DNA from 2 places in the Halomonas sp. DP3Y7-2 genome. Region 2 is predicted to be linked to the other one. Evidence: predicted binding sites of a transcription regulator. Region 2 holds the regulator's gene; the other holds the start of a gene.
What was found. Region 2 encodes FNR, which switches genes on or off when oxygen is low (the NO sensors DNR and NnrR bind a similar motif). Its sites were predicted from a motif close to TTGATNTANATCAA; they were not measured.

Region 1: a site for FNR is predicted at 8,876-8,889, ahead of ccoM (cytochrome c oxidase subunit CcoM). Genes of this name have one in related genera too.

Annotation. Positions count from the first base shown of each region.
Region 1 covers NZ_JAHVKJ010000008.1:271,425-283,502, forward strand. The annotation lists gene KUV45_RS11060 (ketopantoate reductase family protein) at 1-658, opposite strand, end outside; gene KUV45_RS11065 (DNA topoisomerase III) at 658-2,661, opposite strand; gene KUV45_RS11070 (AarF/ABC1/UbiB kinase family protein) at 2,846-4,111, shown strand; gene KUV45_RS11075 (SEC-C domain-containing protein) at 4,160-6,010, shown strand; gene KUV45_RS11080 (MFS transporter) at 6,120-7,475, opposite strand; gene rfaH (transcription/translation regulatory transformer protein RfaH) at 7,682-8,224, shown strand; gene KUV45_RS11090 (peptidylprolyl isomerase) at 8,250-8,756, shown strand; gene ccoM (cytochrome c oxidase subunit CcoM) at 8,952-9,065, shown strand; gene KUV45_RS11095 (proline--tRNA ligase) at 9,293-11,014, opposite strand; gene KUV45_RS11100 (hypothetical protein) at 11,481-11,918, shown strand; gene KUV45_RS11105 (benzoate/H(+) symporter BenE family transporter) at 11,943-12,078, opposite strand, start outside.
Region 2 covers NZ_JAHVKJ010000007.1:289,418-301,495, reverse strand. The annotation lists gene KUV45_RS08280 (heavy metal translocating P-type ATPase) at 1-747, shown strand, start outside; gene ccoS (cbb3-type cytochrome oxidase assembly protein CcoS) at 744-983, shown strand; gene KUV45_RS08270 (sulfite exporter TauE/SafE family protein) at 993-1,679, shown strand; gene fnr (fumarate/nitrate reduction transcriptional regulator Fnr) at 1,838-2,578, shown strand; gene ttcA (tRNA 2-thiocytidine(32) synthetase TtcA) at 2,860-3,783, opposite strand; gene KUV45_RS08255 (hypothetical protein) at 3,998-4,237, opposite strand; gene KUV45_RS08250 (3'-5' exonuclease) at 4,323-4,946, opposite strand; gene KUV45_RS08245 (DUF294 nucleotidyltransferase-like domain-containing protein) at 5,012-6,826, opposite strand; gene KUV45_RS08240 (sodium:solute symporter family protein) at 6,913-8,706, opposite strand; gene KUV45_RS08235 (DUF4212 domain-containing protein) at 8,745-9,002, opposite strand; gene KUV45_RS08230 (NahK/ErcS family hybrid sensor histidine kinase/response regulator) at 9,385-12,078, shown strand, end outside.

The DNA of each region.
Region 1 (12,078 bases), on a different contig from region 2:
CATCGATGATGGTGTTCACCTCATCGCGATAGGGGGCTTGTGCCAACTCGCCGTTACGGACTCGGTGGCGTGCCACCAGGGGATTGATGGCGGCATTGACGGCCAGCTTGTGCCACAGCCTGACCGAGATGTCTGCGACGGCCCGGGCATCCAGTCCGGCGTGGCGGAGTTGAGCGGCCAATGCCTCTGCAAGCTCAGTGCCGCTTGGGTTAGCGGTGCCGTCCAGATGACCGATCACGGTTTGCCCGTGACCGGCATGTACCACCCCGTGGTCGTCCTCGAGATAGGCGCCTTCGGTGGTGGAGGCGCATAGCACCGGCCCGGTCCAGGCCTCGGTGATGGGGCGCTGAACGCGCAGGCCGTTTTGCCACAGGATCACCGGCGTCTGCGGGGCAAGATGTCCGGCGACGGCGGCAAAGGCGTCCTGGGTAGCGTATGACTTGGTGGTCAGCATGACCCGCTCGACGCCTTGGCAGGCCTCGCCGGGATCCGTACTGATGGTGAGTAGCAGTCGCTGGTGCTGGCCGTGGGGGTCCGTCAGTGATTGTTGCCGGGGGAGCGGACGTCGGCCGAGCAGCCGCACGGACTGCCCTGCGGCGCTAAGGCGACATGCCAGCAGGCGGCCAATGGCGCCCGGTCCCACGATCAGCGTGCTCATCAGGTGTTCCCCTTGCGTGGCGAGCGGCGCCCCCGGCCGCTGCTGGACTTGCGGTTGGCGCCGCCGTCGGAGGTGGTGCTGGAGGCGTCTCGTGCGCTGGTTCCTTTTTTGGCCCTGGGCTGGCTCCGGCGCCGGCGAGTGCCAGCCCGCTTCGCGGGCGTGGCGGCGGCGACTTCACCCTGAGCGGAGCGCAGGGCGGACTGTAACCGCTGGCTATCGGCGCTGGCCACCAGCGCAGTGAGGTCGACCACCAGCTGAGACACGAAGGGATCGGGCTCCGCTCGGGCTTCAGCGATATCCTCCAGGCGCTGCTCCCACAGCGCCGTCCGTTCAGGCCTGCTGACCGCATCCGGCAAGGAGTGAATCAGGCCGACGCCCAGGCGGGTCGCTCGCAGAGTCTTGGCCTTGCGCACCAGGTAGCCCCGCTCGATCAGTGTTTCGATGATGCCGGCGCGGGTTGCTTCGGTGCCCAGCCCATCGGTGTCTCGCAGGGTGCGCTTGACCTCGGCGTCTTCCACGTAGCGGGCGATGTTCATCATGGCCTTGATCAAGCTGGCGTCGGTGAAGGGTTCTGGCGCACGTGTCTCGCGCTGTTCCACCTCGGCGTTGATGGCCTGGCAGGTTTCCCCCTGTTGCAGGGCGGGCAGCGGAGGCGCCTCGTCACGGGTAGTGAACAACGGCTTCCAGCCAGGTACCAGCAGTGTCTGCCCCGACGCCGCAAAGCGCTCATCCAGGAGTTGGCATTCTGCCTTGATCTCCTGGGTCTCGAGGGCCGGGTAGAATTGTGCCAGGACGTTGCGGGCGATCAGCCGATAGACGTCGGCTTCCTGGGCGGACAGCCGCTCTGCGCTGAAGGGTTTGCCGGTCGGGGCCAGAGCATGGTGGGCGCCGACCCTGCTGTCATCGAAGGCGCGCGAGCGCAGCTGCATGTCGGCGTTGGCCAGCCAGCGTCCCAGCGTCGCATCATCTCGACAGGCGCTGGCCAGCTGCCCGGGCAAGCTTTTCAAGTGCTCTCGGGGCAGGTAGCGGCAGTCGGAGCGTGGATAGGTGATGAGCTGGTGACGTTCGTAAAGGCGCTGGCAGATATCCAGCACCGCCTTGGCCGACAAACCATGACGACGGGCGGCATCGACCTGCAGTGCGGACAGCGAGTATGGCAGCGGGGGAGGCTGGCGCCGGTGACGGGATTCAACCTTGGACACGACACCCTGGCTGCCAGGCAAGCGCGCGGCCAGGGTCTGGGCCGGGGCCTCATCGAGCAGCCGGCCGCGTTCATCCAGCCGATGCTGTTCGGACGGTACCCACCAGGCCTTGAAGGTCCCTGCGGCGACGCGCACCTCTGCCCACAGCACGTGGAACGGATAGGGGACGAACTGGCGAATTTCCTCGTCGCGGCGCACCACCAGCCCGAGCACCGGTGTCTGTACACGGCCTACCGACAGCACACCATCGTGACCCGCCTGTCGCCCTATCAGGGTCCAGGCTCGGGTCAGATTGATGCCATAGAGCCAATCGGCACGCGCCCTGGTCTGGGCCGCGCGATAGAGAGCATGGTAGTGCCGATTGTCGCCGATACGTGACAATGCCCTGACGACCGCCGGGCGGTTGAGGTCATTGATCAGCAGGCGTGCTACGTCGCCTTTCCAGCCCAGATGCTCGATGACCTCCTGGACCAGCAGCTGACCTTCTCGGTCCGGGTCGCCGGCGTGCACGAGTTGGCTGGCGCGCTTGATTCTGGCGCGGATGACGGCCAGCTGACCTCGTGCCTTGGGCCGCGGTACCAGTTTCCACTGACTCGGCACGATGGGCAGGTGGTCCCGTCGCCATGGCTTGAGCGCTGGGTCATAGGCATCCGGGGGCGCCTGTTCCAGCAGATGCCCGAGACACCAGGTGACCTCGGTGTCACCGACGGACAGGTAGCCGTCATGTTTCTGTGCAGCCCCGGGCAAGGCATCGGCGATGGCGCGCGCCAGGCTAGGTTTTTCCGCAATGATCAATCGCATGGCGCACCACAGAAGGGATGTTTCTGGATATTCTTCCAGTATCTGAAGAGCGATGCCAGGTGTACCATGACGTGATTGATGTACAACTCTTATATCATTTTTTTATGCATCGAGAGTGGGCTGACCAGGCAGTCTTGCCATCTCGAGCGCTGCGACCGCTGCCGTTGGTGGCACGAGGAGCATCATGCGACAGGCTGGAAGAACGCGCCGTATGTTGGGTCTGTCGGTGCGCACGGGGACCACGCTACTGCGATCTCGGGTAGGCGGCAATGCCGACTGGCAGGCGCTTGGCGAGTCGCTGTTCGACGGCTTGTCGGAGCTGAAGGGGCCAGCCATGAAGCTGGCTCAGGTCATGTCCCAATGGGATGACCTGCTGCCCCCTGAGCTCGCCGAGGAGCTGGCTCGCCTGCAGCGCAATGCCACTCCGGCGCCGTGGGAGGATATTCGGACGACGCTTGAGCAGGAACTGGGTGAGCTGCAGGCACTGTTTCGTCATGTCGAGCCCGCGCCCTTCGCCAGCGCATCCATGGGGCAGGTGCATCTCGCCACTACCCTGGAAGGGCAGCAGGTGGTGCTCAAGGTACAGTACCCCGGCCTCGAGCAGGTGCTGGAGCAGGACCTGGCACAGGTCCGCCGTATCCTTCGCCTGGGGCGCTGGTTCAAGGTCTCCCAGAGTCGCCTCGATGCCTTGTTCGATGAATTGGCCGAGAGCCTGCGCCAGGAGCTCGACTACGTCGCTGAGGGCAACATGTTGAGGCGCTATCGTCAGCGCTATGACGCCTGGGGCAATATCCGCATTCCCGCACCTGTCGACTCCCTCTGCACGTCTCGAGTGCTGGCCATGGAGTATGTGCCGGGAACACCGCTGCGCGAGATCGAGCAGGTCGATGACGAACGACGGCAGCACGTGGCCAGCACGCTGGCGGACTGGCTGACAGAGGAACTGTTCGTCCATGGCGAGGTGCATGCCGATCCTCATGCCGGTAATTTTGCCGTGGATGATCAGGGTCGCTTGATCCTGTACGACCTGGGGGCGGTGATAGCGGTGCCACCGGAGCGACTGAGGGGCATGCTGGCGCTGCTGTCGGCGACCCTGGAACGGGACCCTGTGGCCATGGATGAGGCCCTTCGAGGACTCGGCGGGCGGCAGGGCGAAGGCGCGCCCTTGGCGTTGTATCAGGAGTCGGCCGAGGCCATTGCCCCGCTGTTTGCGCCGGGGCTGCAGGATTTTGGTGATGTGCGTGTCCATCGGCGTCTGCGCGAGCTGAGTCCCAGAGTATGGAGCGCGCTGGACCGTCTCCAGCCACCGCCCGGCATGTTGATGTTGGCGCGCACGCTCAACGGACATTACTGGAACCTGGTGCGTCTCGAGGCGCGCCTGGATATGCAGAATCGAACAGCGCAGGTCTTTCAGACCTACGCCGGCCAGGGCGTGGGTCTGCCAAGCTGAGCTCTGCACTGTTAGACTGTGCCGTTTTTAATTTCAGGGGAGAGGGCGATGCTGGCGTTATGGGTGGATCAACTGCTGGGCTATGCCTCTGGCGCCCTGGCAGCCATTCGGCAGGATGAACGCTATCCCAGCCTGATGAGCTGGGCGCGGGAGCAAGGCCCGGACTGTGTGGGTGGCGACAAGTCGCTGGCCCAGGCGCTGGCGCCGGAGCTGTGGTCGCAGACGCCGCTGGCTCGGCTCGATTTCGCCTGTGAAACCCTGGCGCGCCCCGGCCGCAACGAGCCTTGCTGGTGTGACTCCGGACGCAAGATGAAACAGTGCTGTGGTGCGGTCAGCCTGCCGGGCCACCTGCCTCCACACCTGATGTGGATGCTGTCGCTGCGTGAGTGGAAGGGCGACGCACTTAAAGCGGCGCTGGCCAGCGGTCGAGCCCCCGCCCAGGCGCTGCTCGAGGCGGGCCTGATCGCGGCGGAGTCCGGTCAGCGCGGCCGTGCCCAGCAGATACTGGAGTCCCTGTTCACCAATGCGGACTGGGAGCGATTGCCCGAGCAGGCGGAGCCGGCCTTCGAGATACTGCTCGACCTGTTCCAGGAGCGCGGCTTCCATCGCAAGCGGGAGGCGCTGCTGGACGAGGTGCTGGAGCGAGGTCCGATGTTCCTGCGCGGGGTCGCCCTCGAGCGGCTGTGCCTGATGCATCTGGACAATGACGATCTGGATAGTGCCCGCGCAGCCTTCGTGCGTGCGCAACAGGCCCTGCCAGATTCGCCGACCCTGGCATACATCGAGGCCATGCTGCTGCTGCATGAAGGCAATGACGAGGAGGCGGTGGAGCGCTCACGCTTCTGGCTGCGTCGTCTGACCCGGCAGGGCGACCTCGATCCCGAGCAGTTGCAGTTTCTTGCCGATCTGGCCGACAACCCAGGCGCTACCCTGGCTGACCAGCTATTGAGCGCTGAAGAGGATCTGGCCGAGCCGCTGGTGGGGCTGCAGACCCTGCTGGCTGAGCTGCCGACGCCTCCGCCGATCAAGGTTGAACAGCAGGATGGTGTGCTGGTGTATCGCTCCACGGCACGGGAAGACACCCTGTTTGCGGCCTTCCAGGAAGGTTTCCAGGTGGACGTGGACCCGGACGCCCCCATGGGATTTCTGGGAGACCCCTGGATCAATGCCAGCGTCTGGTTGCCGGCGCTGTGTGCCAATCCCGAACAGCTCGATTCGCCGGCAGTACTGCAATCGGTGTCGCTGGCATTGACCAGTCGCTTCGGCAGCCTGCCGTGGATGGCGCCCAGCCTGTTCGAGCCGCTGGCCGAACGGCTTGAGCGCTGGCTGCAGCAGGTCAGCCAGAGCGGTGACGGTCCCTTCCAGTGGGATCAGGCGGACAACGCGCAGCTGCTGCGCGCGGGGCTGGCCCTGGTGGTCGGCATGGAGCGCGGGTCGCGCCAGCATTCCCGTGAGTTGGCCGAGTTGCTGCTATCGCTGGACGAGCAGGACAGCCTCGGCTTGCGTGAGCTGGTGCTCGACCAGTTGCTGCGTGAAGGCCGTGACGGCGAGGCGTTGTCGATGAGTCGGCAGGCGTTGGAGCAGGCAAGCGAAACGGATGCCGCTGAGCAGGATGCGCCGCTGTTGGGCATGTACATGGGCCAGGTGCTGGCACTGTACCGACTGGGGCAGCTCGACGACGCGGCGGCCGCGTTGGAGAGCGCCAAGCGCCATAACAGCCATGCGGTCTCTCTGCTGTGCAGCGACAATCCTCAGCGCGCGGCGACGCCTCCCAATGGGCAATTGGCAGAGCCTGGCACCCGTGCCGAAGCCTGGCAGTACCGCACCCTGATGCGTGACCAGTGGCGGACGACTCCAGGGGCGCTGGACTGGTTGCAGGAACGCGGTTCACGCCGCTGAGGTGACCGCCCAGCGAGCGAACGTCAGTCGCACCTTTGCGTCTGACGTTCGCTACCGGTATCAGGCCTCGGCGCTGGGGGTCTCTTCCTTCACTTGGAGGCCTTTACCTTCACTTGGAGGCCTCTTCCTTCACATAGTGCCGTTTGATCCACAGCGCCATCGCCACCGCCGGAAGGCCAAGAAGCGAGGCCAGCACGAAGAAGCTGGGGTAGCCCCAACCCTCCACGACCAGTCCGCCAAAGCCTGACAGAAACTTGCCAGGCAAGGTCATCAGTGACGAGAACAGCGCATATTGAGTGGCCGTGTAAGCGCGAGACGTCAGGCTTGAAAGAAACGCCACGAACACCACGCTGGCCAGACCGTTGCTGAGGTTGTCGCCCATGATGGTCAGCACCAGCAATTCTTTCTGAGCGCCGCTCATGGCGAGCCAGGTAAACATCAGGTTGGTGAGCACGGTGGCGGCAGCCCCTATCACCAGGATGCGTCCGATGCCGAAGCGCACGACCAGGACCCCGCCGAGCAGTCCCCCCAGTAGGCTCATGACCACGCCAAACACCTTGGTCACGGTGGCGATGGTGTCCAGACTGAAGCCCAGGTCAACGTAGAGCGGATAGGCCATCGACGCCATCGCCAGGTCGCTGATGCGGTAGATGCCGATGAACACCAGCAGTCCCAGGGCGCCTAGCCCAAAGCGCGAGAAGAAATCCAGGAAAGGGCAGACCACCGAGCCGATCAGCCAGGCCCCGGTGCGCCGGAACCAGGCGGGTTGGCCTTGGCTGGCACGCAGGAAGCTCCTGACCCTGGGTTCTGCGCTGAGGCGCTGTGCCAGGGGCTTGCGGGGAGGCTCGGGGCGCAGCAGCACGGTGATCATGCCAATGGCGGTCAGTGCGGCCATGCACTGATAGGACAGTTGCCAGGAGCCCAGGTCGGCCAGGTACAAGGCTCCTGCGCCGGCCATGATCAGGCCACCGCGATAGCCAATGATGTAAGTCGAGGCCATAGCTGCCTGCACATCGTCTTCCGCTGACTCGATGCGAAAGGCGTCGATGGCGATGTCCTGGGTGGCGGAACCGAAGGCGACCATCAGGGCGAATAGCGCCACGCTGCCAAGTTGCTGTGCAGGATCAAGCGTTGATAGGCCCACTAGTCCGGCCATCATCAGCGTCTGGCCGGCCAGCATCCAGCTGCGTCGCTGGCCCAGCCAGCGTGTCAGCAGAGGCAACCGAAAGGCGTCGACCACAGGCGCCCAGAAGAACTTTATCGAATACAGCAGTCCTATCCATGAGAAGAAGCCGATGGCTGCCACCTCAACCCCGGAGGTGCGCAGCCAAGTCGTCAGGGTGGAAAACACCAGCAGGAACGGAAGGCCGGCAGAGAAGCCCAGAAACAGCATGGCCAGTACAGGCGGCCGCAGATAGACGCCAAGGGCCTCGATCCAGCGGCGCATGGCCGAAGGGGTGGGCATGTGAAAGCCTCCTTGCATGATGGTCGGCGATCCGAATGGTAAAATGCGCTCAGTATCCCGGCGCTGCTCGGCGAATTGTTGCAAAGCCGCAGGGACGATACCAGCGGCGCGCGACAAGCCGCGTCGGTGGCGAGCCGGAAACTGAGACCAAGACAGACCCCCAGGTCATATCCTTGTCCGCCTGGTGGGTGCCCGGAAGGAGTTACATGAGTCACAGCATCAACGAGACGGTCACTGGTGGCGATTCCACGCCGCGCTGGTACGTAATCCAGTGCAAGGGTGGAGAGTCCTTTCGCGCCGCTCAGCATCTGGCCAATCAGGGCTACGAACTCTTCCATCCGGTGCTTGAAGTGCAGAAGAAGCGCCGCAACAAGCTGACCTGGGTCGAAGAGCCACTGTTTCCTTACTACCTGTTTCTTCGCCTCGACCAGGTCGAAAGCAACTGGCGCCCCATCCGCTCGACCCGGGGGGTGCTGAAGATCGTCACCTTCGGCCTATCGATGCCGGTACCGGTCAGCGACGAGCTGGTCGAGCTGTTGCGTCGGCACGGGCAAGAGAAGGACGAAGGCCCGGGGCAGCTGTATTTCCGCGCCGGCGAGAGCGTCGAAATCACCGACGGTCCGTTCAAGGACCTGAAGGCAGTGTTCGATAGCCACAAGGGAGAGGAGCGCGCCATCGTGCTGCTCAACATGCTGCATCGCCAACAGCGCCTTGAAATGCCTGTCGCCGCCTTGAAGCGTCAGGACTGAGACTTATCTCCGAAAGGAACGCATCATGAAGATTGCCCCTCAGAAAGTGGCCCAGCTCCATTATGTGCTCAGTGATAGCCACGGTGAGGTGCTCGACGACTCGCGTCAGCGAGGCGAGCCACTGGAATACCTTCACGGCCACGACAACCTGATGGCGGGGCTCGAGCGAGCGCTCGAAGCGACCGAGCCGGGTTCTCGTGTCGATGTCACCCTGGCCCCTGACGAAGCATACGGACGCAGGGATGAGTCTCTGGTCCGTGAGGTGGGGCGTCAGGCGTTCCCCGCGGCGGAATTGCGCCCCGGGATGTGTTTTCAGACCCCCGGCGATGCCGGTCCCCAGATCGTCACCGTGGTCGAGGTGAAGGACACCACGGTGGTGATCGACACCAATCACCCACTGGCGGGGCAGACCCTGCGCTATCAGGTCGAGGTGCTGGAGGTACGCGACGCGACCCGCGCTGAACTGGCGAAGGGGCACCCACTGCCCGCGGGTACCGAAGCCTCATCGGTGGAAGATCGCAAGGTGCTGTAGGCCGCTGGCTGACCACCGCTCGCGCTGTCCGCGACCGCCAGAAAAAGCCGCCCTTGGGCGGCTTTCGCGTGAATGGACGACGGCTGATATGGCGGCGGGCGAATGTCGCACAGGGACCCTTGACTCAGGTCAGCACAATTCATCAGGAGGGCGGCTAAGCTTGAACCATCAACACAGCAAGGGGAGGGCAGGGCCATGTATCTCGATGATGCAGTGATCTTCGGTCTGGGGGCTGTCGCCCTTTCTGTGGTCTTCATGGCGGGCTGGATCGCCTTTGTCATTCGCGACAGTCATCGTCGCAAGCGATAGGTTCCGCGTAGACAGGTTGGGTGTCATGTGCACGGAACCCAGCCATTGACCAGCGTCAGGGGAGGGGGAGTCATCCCCCTTTTTCAACCGGCCCTTCGGGGCCGGTTTTTTTTATCTGCAGGATTCACAGCACGGCCTGAGCAGCCCTGCGGCTGTCGCGTCGCCGCCAGGTCAGACTGGTACCAACGGCCCGGACGCCTCAGCGCCCGGGACCGTTGAGGGCCCTGTTACAGGGCGATACGCTGCTTGAGGAAGTCGACGATGGCGTCGGCGGGCACCATGGTGGCGTCACTGTCGCGGCGCCCCTTGTACTCAAGCTCGCCCTTGTCCAGGCTACGGTCTCCCACCACCAGGCGATGGGGAAGGCCCATCAGCTCCTGGTCGGCAAAGCGCACGCCGGGACGCAGGTCACGATCATCCAGCAGCACGTCGAAGCCTGCCGCGGTGAGCTCGTCATGCAGGCGATCGGCCGTTTCGCGCACGCGTTGGGACTTGTGTGCGTTCATCGGCACAATGGCCACATGGAAGGGGGCGATCGCATCGGGCCAGATGATGCCGTTGTCGTCGTGGTTCTGCTCGATGGCTGAAGCCACCACCCGGGTCACACCAATGCCGTAGCAGCCCATCCACGGGTGGATGGCACGACCTTCGTCACCGAGCACGGTGGCATTCATGGCTTCGCTGTACTTGCGGCCCAGCTGGAACACGTGACCGACCTCGATACCGCGCTTGATCGACAGTACCCCCTTGCCGTCCGGCGAGGGGTCGCCTTCGACCACATTGCGGATGTCGGCCACCTGGGGCAGCGCCACATCACGCTCCCAGTTGATGCCGAAGTAGTGCTTGCCGTCGACGTTGGCGCCGGCGCCGAAGTCGCTCATTAGCGCGACGCTGCGGTCGATCACGATCGGCATGTCGAGTCCCACCGGTCCCAGTGAGCCAGGCCCTGCGCCAACTGCAGCACGGATCTCTTCTTCGCTTGCCATGGTCAGCGGGGTGGCCACCTGCTCCAGATGCTCGGCCTTGACCTCGTTGAGCTCGTGGTCGCCGCGCACCAGCAGCGCCACCAGACCGCCTTCGCTGCCCTTGACCATCAGTGTCTTGATGGTCTTTTCGATGGCAAGGCCATGCTGTTCCACCAGGGTGGCGATGGTCTTGGCGTTGGGGGTGTCGACCAGGCGCAGCTCCTCGCTGGGCGCTGCACGGCTGGCGTCACTGCCCAGCGGCGCCGGCAGCGCTTCAGCCTTCTCCATGTTGGCGGCGTAGCTGGACTCGGTGGAGAACACGATGTCGTCCTCGCCGGAGTCGGCCAGTACATGGAACTCGTGGGAGCCGGTGCCACCGATGGAGCCGTTGTCGGCGATCACCGGACGGAAGTCGAGACCCAACCGCGTGAAGATGCGCACATAGGCGTCATACATCTTCTGGTAGGTATCCTTGAGGGACGCCTCGTCCTGATGGAAAGAGTAGGCGTCCTTCATGATGAACTCGCGCGAGCGCATGACCCCGAAGCGCGGACGAATCTCGTCACGGAACTTGGTCTGAATCTGGTAGAAGTTGGCTGGCAGCTGCTTGTAGCTGGCAATTTCCTTGCGCACCAGGTCGGTAATGACTTCTTCATGGGTCGGGCCGACACAGTAGTCGCGCTGGTGCCGGTCCTTGAGGCGCAGCAGCTCAGGTCCATACTGCTCCCAGCGGCCAGATTCCTGCCACAGCTCGGCAGGCTGTACGGCGGGCATCAGCAGCTCCTGGGCGCCGGCGCGATCCATTTCCTCGCGCACGACCCGTTCCACCTTGCGCAGAGTGCGCAGGCCCAGTGGCAGCCAGGTGTACAGGCCAGAGGTCAGACGGCGGATCATGCCCGCACGCAGCATCAGCTGGTGGCTGACGACTTCAGCGTCGGCAGGCGTTTCCTTGAGGGTACTGATCAGCAGGTCGGTGGCGCGCATGGGTCCGCAGATTCCTTCACATCGAGTCGATAGATCGTAGAGCGTCGAGGGATACGGCAGAGTCTTCTATTGCCGGTGATCAGGCGCTGCCTGATATCGGTCGACGCTCGCAATGGAGAGTGTGGTGTGTTGACGATGTCACTCATCAAAAGTGTCGAGCATTGTACGGTGAAGCCGTCGCGGCGGCAAAACAGTGTCATGCAGTGATATAAATGGTGTCGACGTGCGCAAGGTCTGGCCGATGGCGGGGAGCGAACCGGAATCTAGGTGCCGCAGCGGAGTCGACAGCGGGAGTGCTGCGCAGCGTTGGCCAGGTCAGCTAAGTGGTGCAGAAAAACGTGCTAGGATGCGTGCGAGTTTTCTCATGGAAGATGTCGCCAAGGCGGCGGGATGGCCTCCACGGCCGCCCCAGGCAGCGATATCGACCTTGTTACCATCGCGCTAGAAACAGCAAAGGAAGTTGTTCATGTTACGTCCACCCCGTCTGCTTACCGGCCTGGTCCTGGCCACTACCCTGACCTCACTCGCTGGCTGCGGCACCGTCTTTCATCCGGAGCGCAAGGGGCAGATCAGTGGACGTATCGACCCGGTGGTGGCCGTCGCCAACGGTGTGGGCCTGCTGTTCTTCATCGTGCCTGGCGTGATTGCCTACGCGGTAGATTTCTCCAACGGCACGATCTACCTGCCCGGCACCAGCACCACCTCGGTCGATGCATTGCCCATGGGCGAGGCCCGTGATCTGGCGAGCCTGGAGCAGCTGATCAGTGAACGCGCCGGCACCGCGGTGAGCCTGAGCAATGAGCTGGTGCGCGTCGAGCAAGTGGCGACCCTGGACGAGGCGCTGGCGATGGTGCGTATGGCCAGTGACGAGGCGTCTCATGGAGCAGCGCCCACCTCCAGCTAGCTTGGTAACGCGCCTGGGGTCTTCTCAGGCGCGCCATGCCCCCAGGGCAACGATGACCAGTCCAGCGATCAATCCCCAGAAGGCTGATCCAATCCCCGCCAGGGTCAGGGGAGAGGCGGTGACCGCAAAGGTCACCAGCGCCGCGTCCAGATGGCGAGCG
Region 2 (12,078 bases):
GACATTCGCAACGTGCCCGGTCAGGGTGTCGAAGGTTACCTGGCTGGGCAGTGTTGGCGCCTTGGGCGCCCGGACTTTGCCCTGGCCAGCCAGCCCCCCCTCGACGTACCAGGCGACGGCCTGTGGCTGCTGCTGGCATGCGAGGGGCAGGCTGTCGCCTGGTTCCAGCTACACGACCAGCCCCGCACAGACGCCGCCATGACCCTTGCGGCTATCCGCGAAGCGGGTATCGAGATCGAGATCCTGTCCGGCGATCGACCCGGCAACGTTCAGCCACTGGCCGATCAGCTGGGGGTAGCGCAGTGGCACGGCAACGCCAGTCCCGAGGACAAGCTCACATTGGTCCGCAAGCGTCAGCAAGCGGGAGAGGTCGTTGCCATGGTGGGAGATGGCATCAACGATGTGCCCGTTCTGGCCGGGGCGGACCTCGCCATTGCCGTTGCTGGCGCCAGTGACCTGACACGCACTCGCGCCGACCTGATCTTGCTCGGCGAGCCGCTGGAGCGTATCGTCCAGGCTATCCATAGCGCACGCCAGACGCGCCGCATCATTCGCCAGAACCTCGCCTGGTCAGTGCTCTACAACGTCGTCGCGCTGCCCGCCGCCGCGTTGGGCTTCGTGCCTCCGTGGCTCGCCGCCATCGGCATGTCGATCAGCTCACTGCTGGTCATAGGCAATGCCCTTCGCCTGAGACGCGCGGCGCCGCCATCACCCTCACGTCTTGCCGTAGCGGCACATGCTCAATGAACATTCTCTATCTGTTGATACCGCTGTCGCTGATCCTGTTGAGTCTCGCGGTATGGGCGTTTTTCTGGGCGGTTCGCAACGATCAATTCGACGATCTGGAGGGTCCTGCCTATCGCATCCTGTTCGAGGACGAAGACCCGCCGACACCGAACCCATCCAGAAAGCCGGCAAAAGAGACGCCGGTCGATGACGCAATAGCCGACGAGCATGATTCCACGCCACCCCCTGGATCCTGAGCAGAACGCATGAACCCAGTAGGTCTAGACCTGCCGCCCGCGATGGCGGCTTTTGTCTTCGGGCTGCTTGGCGGAGCACATTGCATCGGCATGTGCGGCGGTATAATGAGCGCCCTGACCTTTGCCATTCCCCCGAGCATGCGCCACCCTGTTCGTGTAGGAATTTTACTACTTGGCTACAACTCGGGACGTCTGTTCAGCTACTGCCTGGCAGGCGCTATGGTCGCAAGCCTAGGCTCTGTGGTGGCGCTGGCACCGGGCATGCGGGACCTGCTGCAGGTGGTTGCCAGCCTGATGCTGATCACGATGGCGCTTTACATTGCCAACCTGTGGAAAGGGCTACGCTGGCTGGAGGCATTGGGCCAGCGCCTGTGGAGGTACCTGGAGCCAGCAGGACGTCGCCTGTTGCCAGTGGTCAAGCTACCTCAGGCGGTTGCACTCGGAGCCATCTGGGGCTGGCTGCCCTGTGGCCTGGTGTATTCCATGCTGGCATGGAGCATGGCCATCGCAGACCCTGTCCATGGAGCACTACTCATGCTCTGCTTTGGCCTGGGGACGCTGCCGGCACTGGTGACAACAGGGGTTGCTGCGCGCCAACTGCAGAGTTTGCTGGCACACCCTGCCACACGATTTATGGCAGCGGGCATGATTGTCGGTTTAGCCGTATGGAATATCCTACAAATTGTAGGAAATTGACGATCATCATATCGCCGTCAGATTATTGAGGCAAAAGAGGTATATGCACCTTTGACCCAATATCTGCGTGTAGAATAGCGACAATAGCATGCAGCAAGGGTAAGCCAGTTTCCTACATGCCCTGCTCATCATGAACCCCAGACCCACAGGAGCTGCGAATGAGTCCATCGGCCCAAGATCGACGGCGCCCCATGCTACATGAGACTCGTTGCGAGTCCTGCAGCTTGAGCTCCCTGTGCCTTCCGTTGTCGCTGGAGACCGCTGACCTCGAGCGCTTCGATTCCATTATCCGCCGTCATCCTCCGATCAAGAAGGGCACTCGCCTGGTCGAGCAGGGAGATCGCTTCACGAGCGTCTTCGCGGTTCGCTCCGGTAGCCTCAAGCAGATCACCACGGAGGGTAGTGGCGAAGCGCAGCTGACCAACTTCTTCTTGCCCAGTGAACTGGTCGGCCTGGATGGCATAGACGACGGCAGATATCCCGGCAGCGTGGTGGCACTCGAGACCACGACCGTATGTGAGATTCCCTTCGATCGCCTTGACGCCCTGACCCAGACGCTGCCGGAACTACGCGCGCAACTGTTCCGCACCCTCAGCAAGGAGCTGCGCGAGGATCGCCGCATGATGCAGCTGCTGTCGCGCAAGACCGCTGACCAACGACTGGCCTGCTTCTTCCTCGGTCTGTCGGACCGTTTCCGACGCCGCGGCTACTCGCCGTTCAGCTTCCGCCTGTCCATGTCCCGGGCAGATATCGGCAACCACCTGGGACTTGCCGTCGAAACGGTCAGCCGCATTCTGGGACGCTTTCAACAGCAGGACCTAGTGGCGGTCTCTGGACGGGAGGTCAATATCCTGGACCTCGCCTCACTGTCGAACCTGGCTGACACCGACGCCAGCTGATCCGCGGCGCTGACAGGGCCTGCGGCCGACAGCGACCGATAGACGTCGTGCCACGCCACGAGCCCAGCCCCCCCTTAGGTAGGGCGACGATATACCGGCTCCATCAACAAAAGAGGCCGCATCCCAGGATGCGGCCTCTTGCTATCTTATCGGGACGAGCGTTCAGACATTGAAGAGGGCCACTGCGTGATGTGGCCCTAGCTCGCTTCGCGCTTCAGCAGTGCCTTTTCAGCAGTGCCTTTTCAGCAAGGCATGTTCAGCATGGGCTTGTTCAGGGGAGCTTAGTCGGCGTCAACGATATCAATACGCCGAGCCTGGCGATGCGCCTGCACGGCCTCCAGACCTTCAAAGTCGAACAGCTCGCGGTCTGCCAGCTGCGAGGGTGCCACGTTGGTCACGGCCTTGAACATGCTCTCCAGGCGCCCTGGGTGCTTGGCCTCCCACTCTGCCAGCATTTCCTTCACCACCTGGCGCTGCAGGTTGGGCTGCGAACCGCAGAGGTTGCAGGGAATGATCGGAAAGGCCATGGCATCGCTGTAGGCCTGGATGTCCGCCTCGCGGCAGTACGCCAGCGGCCGGATGACAATGTTCTTGCCATCATCGGACAGCAGCTTGGGCGGCATGGCCTTGAGACTTCCCCCGAAGAACATGTTGAGGAACAGCGTCTCGAGAATATCCTCGCGGTGGTGTCCCAGGGCAATCTTGGTCGCACCGATCTCTTCCGCAAAACCGTACAGCGACCCTCGGCGCAGTCGCGAGCACAGCGCGCAGGTGGTCTTGCCCTCGGGGGTCTTTTCCTTCACCACCGAGTAGGTGTCACGCTCGAGGATGTGGTAGTCCACGCCAATGCTGTCCAGGTAGTCCGGTAGCACGTGCTCGGGAAAGCCGGGCTGCTTCTGGTCGAGGTTGACCGCCACCAGGGAGAAGTTCACCGGCGCATTGCGCTGCAGGCTGCGAAGAATCTCGAGCATGGTGTAGCTGTCCTTGCCGCCGGACAGGCATACCATGACCTTATCGCCTTCCTGAATCATGCCGTAATCGATGATGGCGTTGCCGGTCTGACGCCGCAGACGCTTCTGCAGCTTGTTGAACTCGCGCTTGGCCTTGGCCTGGGCGCGCTCGTCGTCAGCTGCCGGGGACGCGGCATCACGACGGTCGAGGACACGGGGATCAAACAGGGAGGCGGAAGCGGGCTGAGCAGACATGGGCAGGGCACATCACGGCTGAAAATGAAGACCCGCTAGTCTATCACTCACGTCCGCCACAGGCGAAGAAGTCAGCAACCACTCACCCCTGCGATTACGCTGGTTCACAACCGCGTGTCCTGGGCCAAGGTGCTTTTGACTAGCCGCCCTGTGACTAGCCGCCCTGTGACTAGCCGCCCTGTGAAGAGAGGACCTGTGACAAGACGACCTGTGGCTAGACGACTTGTAGTGCCAGCAGATAGCGCGCCACCACACCAAGCAACAGCAGCAAGATGCCGAAGCGTTGCCAGGCGTGCTCACTCACCGTCAGCGTCAGACGCTTCTCCCAGAACTTGACCATCCCCCACAGGTCACGGGTGCGGCGATAGTACTGGCAGTAAGCCACCATCACAGCCAACAGGCCAAGCGATAGCAAGGTCGGCTCAAGCAACATCATCAGACCATGAAGGCTCATGCAAAGATCTCCCCATTACGGTGACTACGGCACCTGACACGCCGCTCGTCCCAGGTCACGCGTCGTGACAGCGGCGTGGATGGAATCATCGGGACGACTCGGCCAGCGCGTCGGCGTCCAGCCGCAAATGCATCAGTGCCGTAGTGACGGCATCACCCAATGCGGTATGCCGTCCCATGATCGGCACTCCCAGGCGCTCTGCCAATTGTTCGAAAGTCGGCTGCAGCTCAAGTTCGGGGTGGCTGCGCCGCATCCGCTTGCGGTACTGCTGCGCCACATCGATGGTGGCGTTAGGCAACGAGAAGCCAAACTCCGCCTTGAGATAGCGATCGAGCATGGCCAGGTCAAAGTCGATGCACCACCCCACCAGCGGACGGTTGCCGATGAATTCCAGCAGCGTCTCGAGGGCATCACGCACCGGCATTCCCCCCTCAAGATCTACCCCACGCAGGCGGTGAATCTTGATGGAATCACCATCCAGGCTGGCCGGGGGCTCCAGGCGCAGATCAAGCGACTCGCTGGTCAACACGCGCCCATCGTGGATCCGCACTGCCGCAATCGACACCAGCTCGGCGCGACGCGTATCCAGGCCGGTGGTCTCGCAGTCGATGGACACCAACTCATCACCGGTGTAGGGATTGAACAGCCAGGCAAAATCGCCATCGGCTTGACGACGGCGGTCGGCCGCACGTCTGATCGCTCGCAGCATGGGGTACTCTCCTAAACGAAACCACTGACGCCAGGTCAGTTTTCCCTGAGGCGATGCCTCGACGCTCATGCATACTCCAGGTGATAACGATGGGACAGACTGCCCTTGAACTCCTTCACCAGATGAAGTGCCTCCCGCAACAGGTCACGCTCCAGGGAGTTGAGGGACTGCACCACCACGTTGTCGCTGGCCAGGAGATCATCGCGCTGGCACCTGAGCTGGGCCTTGAGCCTCAGCTCACTGAACAGTGACAGCGCCTCACCGAGGTCTTCCGCCACCTCTGCATCGAGGCGACCGAGCCTGGCCAGAGCGGACAGGCGATCGTGGGTCGAGGTCTCGCGCAGGCCAGCATCCAGCGCCATGGTGCGAACCCCATGAACGATCGGGAAGATGCCCCCTTTCTTGATGTCGATGCCGTGTGCGGGCTTCTTGAGCGAGCCGAACAGCGTCAATGGCGTAGAGAACCGCAGTACCGCGCGGGCCAGATGGGTCAGCAACAGCGCGTTGCCCCTGGTCTCCTCGATCAACACATCACGCAGGCGGTCCACCAACGCCATGTCACCTGCCACTCCAGCGACATCCACCAGAATCGCCAGGCTCATCAAGCTATTGCCATCCGGTTCCGCGACCCATCGCCGAATACGCCCGCGCCACTGCTCCAGCGTTCCTGTCCATTGGGGATTGGACACCATGATATTGCCGGGGCAGCGCGGATAGCCCAGGTCCATCAGCACCTCGGTAAAACGACGACTGTCCGCAGCCAGGTCCGGCCACTCGAGGTCGTCCGGGAGAATCAGCGCGTTGTCCTGATCCGTCTTGAGGATCTGCTCGCCCCTGCCCTCACTTCCCAGCACGACAAGACAGGCACGGTCGCGCTGAGGGCCGGGCATCGAAAACTGCCATGCCTTGCCAATAATGCGACCGTTAAGCGCTGACAGCATGCCCATGGCAAAGCGCATGCGAATTCCCTGCGCCATCAGTGCATCGATCAGCTCAGGCGTGCGCTGGCTGGCCTCGTTCAGTTCCGCCAGGCTGTCGGCCTGCTCCACCTGAAGACTGACCACATAGCTGCGACTGGAGAAATAGCTCAGCACATCGGTCAACTCGACCACGCCTTCCAGCGCGCCTTCGTGATAGACCACCACCCTGGCCACCTTGTGGCGGGTCATCTCGATCAGCGCTTCGAACAGGTACTGGTCCCTGTTGACGCTCACCAGTGCCAGGCCAGCGATACCTTCCAGGGCATCGCCCCCTCCCCGCTCCTGCATCACCAGCGCATCGAGCAGGTCGGTCTTGGTCAGCATTCCGGGGCCTTCCGGGGTATCCACCAACAGGCTGTCGGCGCCCTTCTCCTTCAGCGTGAGCACCGCCTGACGAATACTGATGGACGGGTCCACCAGCAGGGGTGGCCGCATGCATTCATGCACCTTGGCCAGCATGAAACCGGCCAGCGTCACGCCGCCATCGGAACGCCGCTCCGCCAGCAGCCGCGTCTTGCTGACCAGACGCTGGTGAAAGTAATCGGAGAAGTCCTCGGACTGTTCGCACAGCGAGAGGAACAACGCCCTGGGCATCAGGTAGCACAGGGTTTCCTGTTCGGCGACAAAACGATAGCGGCTCTGGCCGTTGATGACGCTGATCGCGCCAAACAGATCGCCACTGGTGTAGTGGCCAATGCGTCCCCCGGTGGAGGACTCGTTCATGTCCAGTTCGGCGACTTCGCCCTTGTGAATCACAAAGACGAACTCGCCGGCCTGTCCAGCCTCGAGAATCACTTCATCCCGCGCGTAGTACGCCAGATCAAGCCCTGCGCGAATACGCTCGCGTCCGGCATCATCCAGCAGCGCAAAGGGAGGTTCTGTGACGTTGATGTCGATCATCGTTCGCTCCGTGCTCAACCCCGGCTGTCCCGGGGCTGAGCAGGTTGGCGAAGAGGAGCCCACGGCGCTGGGCCCCTCGTCCCGTTCTAGTGTGCGTGGGCCACACCAGCGCCTCTTGGCACCCGCACGTTCTCGACCAGTTCCTGGATGTGTTCCGGCGGAGCGGCAGTTGCCCGCGATACCACGAACGCCACCACAAAGTGCAGGATCATGCCGAGCGTACCGATACCTTCCGGCGAAATACCAAACCACCAGATCGACGGATCCGTGTTGATGAACTTGGTATAGACGATATAGGTAAAGGTGAAGCTGAGACCCAGCACCATGCCGACGATGGCCCCCTCGCGGTTCATGCGCTTGTCGAAGATGCCAAGCAGAATGGCCGGGAAGAAGGACGACGCTGCCAAGCCGAAGGCAAACGCCACCACCTGGGCCACAAAGCCCGGAGGATTGATGCCAAAGTAGCCGGCCACCACGACTGCCACCGCGGCAGCGCCACGAGCAGCCAGCAGCTCTCCCTTCTCGCTGAGGTTCGGGTTGATCTGCTTCTTGATCAGGTCATGGGACACAGCCGCCGAAATGACCAGCAACAGCCCGGCCGCGGTCGACAGTGCTGCCGCTACACCACCGGCCGCCATCAGCGCGATCACCCAGGCTGGCAAGCCACCGATCTCGGGGTTGGCCAGCACGATGATATCGCGATCGATATACACCTCGTTGGCGCTGTCGGTGGGTGCATTGGTGACCACCCGCTGACCGTAGCTACCCGTGGAGGCTTCTTCCAGGGGACCGCTCTCGAAGGTGGGCTTGCCCTCGAACGGCGCGCCTGGCCCCATCTGCACCCTGCCATCGTCGTTCTTGTCGAGCCAGCCGATCAGGCCAACCGTCTCCCAGCTCTTGAACCAGCCAGGAACCTCCTCATAGCTTGTCTCGTTCACGGTCTCGATGATGTTGGTGCGAGCGAATACCCCCACCGCCGGTGCAGTGGTATACAGCAAGGCGATGAACACCAGGGCCCAACCGGCGCTGACCCGCGCATCACGAACCCGCGGCACGGTGAAGAACCGCACGATGACGTGAGGCAGACCTGCCGTACCACACATCAGCGCAGCGGTGATGAAGAACACGTTGATCATCGGCTGACTACCGTCGGTATAGGGCGTGATACCGAGATCTGTCAGCAGGCCATCGAGACGATCAAGGATGTATTGACCGCTATCGTTACCTGCTGCATCAACGAAGGTCGCACCGAGGCCGGTCTGGGGCAGCACGTGACCGGTCATCATGATCGACAGAAACACCGCCGGTACAATGAAGGCGGTGATCAGCACGCAATACTGAGCCACCTGGGTATAGGTAATGCCCTTCATTCCCCCCAGTACCGCATAGAAGAAGACGATGACCATGCCGATGACAACGCCGAGGTTCACGTCCACTTCGAGGAAGCGCGCGAAAACGATGCCAACACCTCGCATCTGTCCAGCCACGTAGGTGAACGAGACGAAGATGACGCAGATGACCGCTACGGTCCTCGCGATATTCGAGTAGTAACGGTCGCCGATGAAATCTGGCACCGTGAACTTTCCGAACTTGCGCAGGTAAGGAGCCAGCAGCATTGCCAGCATGACGTAGCCACCGGTCCAGCCCATCAGGTAGACGGAGGCGTCATAGCCCAGGTAGGCGATCAACCCTGCCATCGAAATGAACGACGCCGCGGACATCCAGTCAGCTGCGGTCGCCATGCCATTGGCTGCGGGATGAACACCTCCCCCCGCGACATAGAAGTCCTTGGTGGAGCCGGCCCGCGACCAGATCGCGATACCGATGTAGAGAGCGAATGACGCCCCTACAAAGAGATAGGTAAGCAGTTGTACATCCATGGAATCAATTCCCGTTCATTGACGTTATTTTGCGGGTTTCACTGTTCGTGGACGTCGTACTCTTCATCGAGTCGATTCATCTTCCAGGCGTAGAAAATAATCAGCACGATGAAGGTGTAGATGGATCCCTGCTGTGCAAACCAGAAGCCTAACTTGAAGCCAAAGAAGCGGATGTTATTGAGCACATCCACCAGGAGAATGCCGAAGCCATAGGAGACGACAAACCAGACGGCAAGACAGCCAAGAATGGTTCTAATATTTCGTTTCCAGTAGGCCTGTGCGCTCTTGTCTAGCATAAGGCTACCCTCAAGAAGTGGTTTGTTCGCCAAATGCCCTGTCAGGCAGAGCTAAAAGGCTCGAACAAAAGACTAGTCAAAAGGGCTTTTAGAGGAACGATAACTTTAGTCGAAAATCATAAATGCAGTGCACCATGTTATGAGAAACTTCTTTTAATTCAATAAAATAAAAACATTCAACAAATATTAGCCGTTGGTCTATCACTACAAAGGTGCATTCCACCTTAGTCGCGATTCTCTGCCTTATTTTCCGGTAATCGACGTTGGTCGATACCACAGAAATCCATCGAGTCTGTGATATTCGCCTCAAGAGACACCCTGCGCCCCCTGCCTGGCGGCCTTCCGATACCCTAGAATGGCAGCTGACATCGAGGAGGTGCCCATGTTTGCCGGTTGGCTGTTGATCGTCGTTTCACTTCTCTACATTGCCGTGCTGTTCGCCATTGCCTGGCGCGGCGACCGGCGTGCCCGGCATCAGGGCGCAAGCCAGCGGCGCCCGCTGGTCTACAGCCTGGCTCTGGCGATCTACTGCACGTCGTGGACGTTCCACGGCGCCGTCGGACAGGCCGCCACCTCAGGCTGGTCGTTTGCCAGCATCTTTGTCGGTCCGGTGCTGACCTTGCTGCTGTTCTGGCCTGTCCTGGCCAAGATGGTGCGCGTGGCCAAGCATCAGAACATCACCTCGATTGCCGACTTTATCGCCTCACGCTATGGCAAGACCCAGTCCCTGGCTGCTTTCGCGAGTCTGGTCGCATTGATCGGTACGCTGCCCTATATCGCTCTTCAGCTGAAAGCGGTGTCGACCTCCTTCGCGGTGCTGACCGACGCATCCGATATCACACGAGCCCCGCTATTCGGAGACACGGCGTTTTATGTGGCGGTGGTCATGGCGATCTTTGCCATCCTCTTCGGCACTCGCCATACCGATGCCACCGAGCATCATGAGGGCCTGATTCATGCGGTGGCCTTCGAGTCTCTGGTCAAGCTGGTAGCCTTTCTGGTACTCGGCGCCTATGTGACCTGGGGGATGTTCGACGGCCTGCAGGACCTGCTGACCCGCGCCGATATACACTTGCAACTCCAACGCCAGCTGGCCCAGCAGGACTTCGGCCAGAGTTTCTGGGCCCAGACCTTGCTGGCGATGCTGGCCATTCTGTGCCTGCCTCGACAATTCCATGTCACCGTGGTGGAGAACACCCACCGCGACGACGCCGCCCGCGCTCGCTGGCTGTTCCCGCTGTACCTGGTACTGTTCGCGTTCTTTGTACTGCCGCTGGCGGCGGCTGGCCTGACCACCTTTGCCGGCACTGACGTCGCACCCGATACCTACGTCCTGTCGCTGCCGATGGCAGCGGACCAGGGCTGGCTCACACTGCTGACCTTCATCGGTGGATTCTCGGCCGCCACCGGCATGGTGATCGTCGCGGCGGTCGCCGTCTCCATCATGATATCCAACGAAATCGTGATTCCTGCCCTGTTCCGCATGCGCTGGTTTGACACCAAGCCGCGGGACTACGGACGTCTGGTGCTCAGGGCTCGCCGAATCACCATCGCGGTGATCCTGGCGATGGCCTACGGCTTCTATCAGCTGATCGGTGAGTTCACCTCGCTGGCCTCGATCGGCATGCTCTCCTTTGCTGCTGCGGCGCAGTTCGCGCCGGCACTGATCGGGGGACTCTACTGGAAGCGTGGCAACCGTCTTGGCGTTATCGTCGGCATGAATGCCGGCTTCGCCATCTGGGCTTACACGCTGCTGCTGCCCGCCATGATCAACGCCGGCGTGCTCCCGGCTGACTGGCTCAGTGGCGGGCCGCTGGGGATTGCCTGGCTGTCGCCCACCTCGTTGTTCGGGCTGCATGTGGGCGATAACTTCACCCATGGCGTCATGCTGTCGCTGGGGATCAACCTGGTGGCCTACATCTTCGTGTCCCAGGTCACGCCCCAGCGCGTGGTGGAGCGCATTCAGGCCTCGCTATTCGTGGATAGCGTCGAAACCCGTCAGACCTCGGTCAACCGTCCCTGGACCGGTGCCACCACGGTGGGCGACCTCAAGGTGCTGTGTCAGCGATTCCTCAGTGCCGGCCAGGTTGACCGAGCCTTCAGCGACTACGCCCGTCGCAACGGCAAGGCACTGGAAGACAGCGCACGAGCGTCCATTGACGTGATCCAGTTCACCGAACGTTTTCTGGCATCCGTGCTGGGTGCGTCCTCCGCCCGTATCGTGGTCAATTCCGCCCTGCAGGGACGCGGCATCGGTATTTCCGACGTGATATCCATCGTCGATGAAGCGTCCCAGGTGCTGGAGTTCAACCGGGCCTTGCTTCAGGCCACCATCGAGAACATCAACCAGGGCATCAGCGTGGTCGATCAGAACCTGCGCCTGGTGGTCTGGAATCAGCGTTACCTGGAACTGTTTCGCTTCCCGGACCATCTGATTCGTGTCGGCGCGCCCATCGACCGTATTTTTCGCTACAACGCCCATAATGGCGAATACGGCCCAGGTGACCCCGAAGAGCATGTCGAGCTATTGCTCGACAACATTCGCGAGGGGCAACCACATCGCTACGTGCGCTACCGCCAGGACGGCAGCGTGCTGGAGGTCCAGGGCAATCCCATGCCCGGCGGAGGCTTCGTCTACACCTATCAGGACATCACCCAGCAGAAACGCACGGAAGAGGCGCTGATCCGTTCCGAGAACAACATCCGTATCTACACGGACAACGTGCCGGCATTGATCGCCTACTTCGACCGTGAGTGCCGCTACCTGTTTACCAACCGGGCCTACGAGCAAGCCTTCAGCATCAACCGCAACGAGGTGATCGGCAAGAAGGTCACCGACGTGATCCCGACCGACATGGCAGAGGAGCGCACGCCCTGGTTCAAGCGCACGCTGGCCGGAGAACGGGTCAGTTTCGAGGTCTCGCTGGACATCAGCGGTGAAGGGCTTCGCTACATGCTGGTGACCTACACCCCCCACTTCGGCGACAGTGGCGCCATCCTCGGTTTCTTCGCCCTGTACCAGGACATCACTGAACGCCGCCGAGCCGAGATTGCCCTTAAGGAAACCAACGAGACG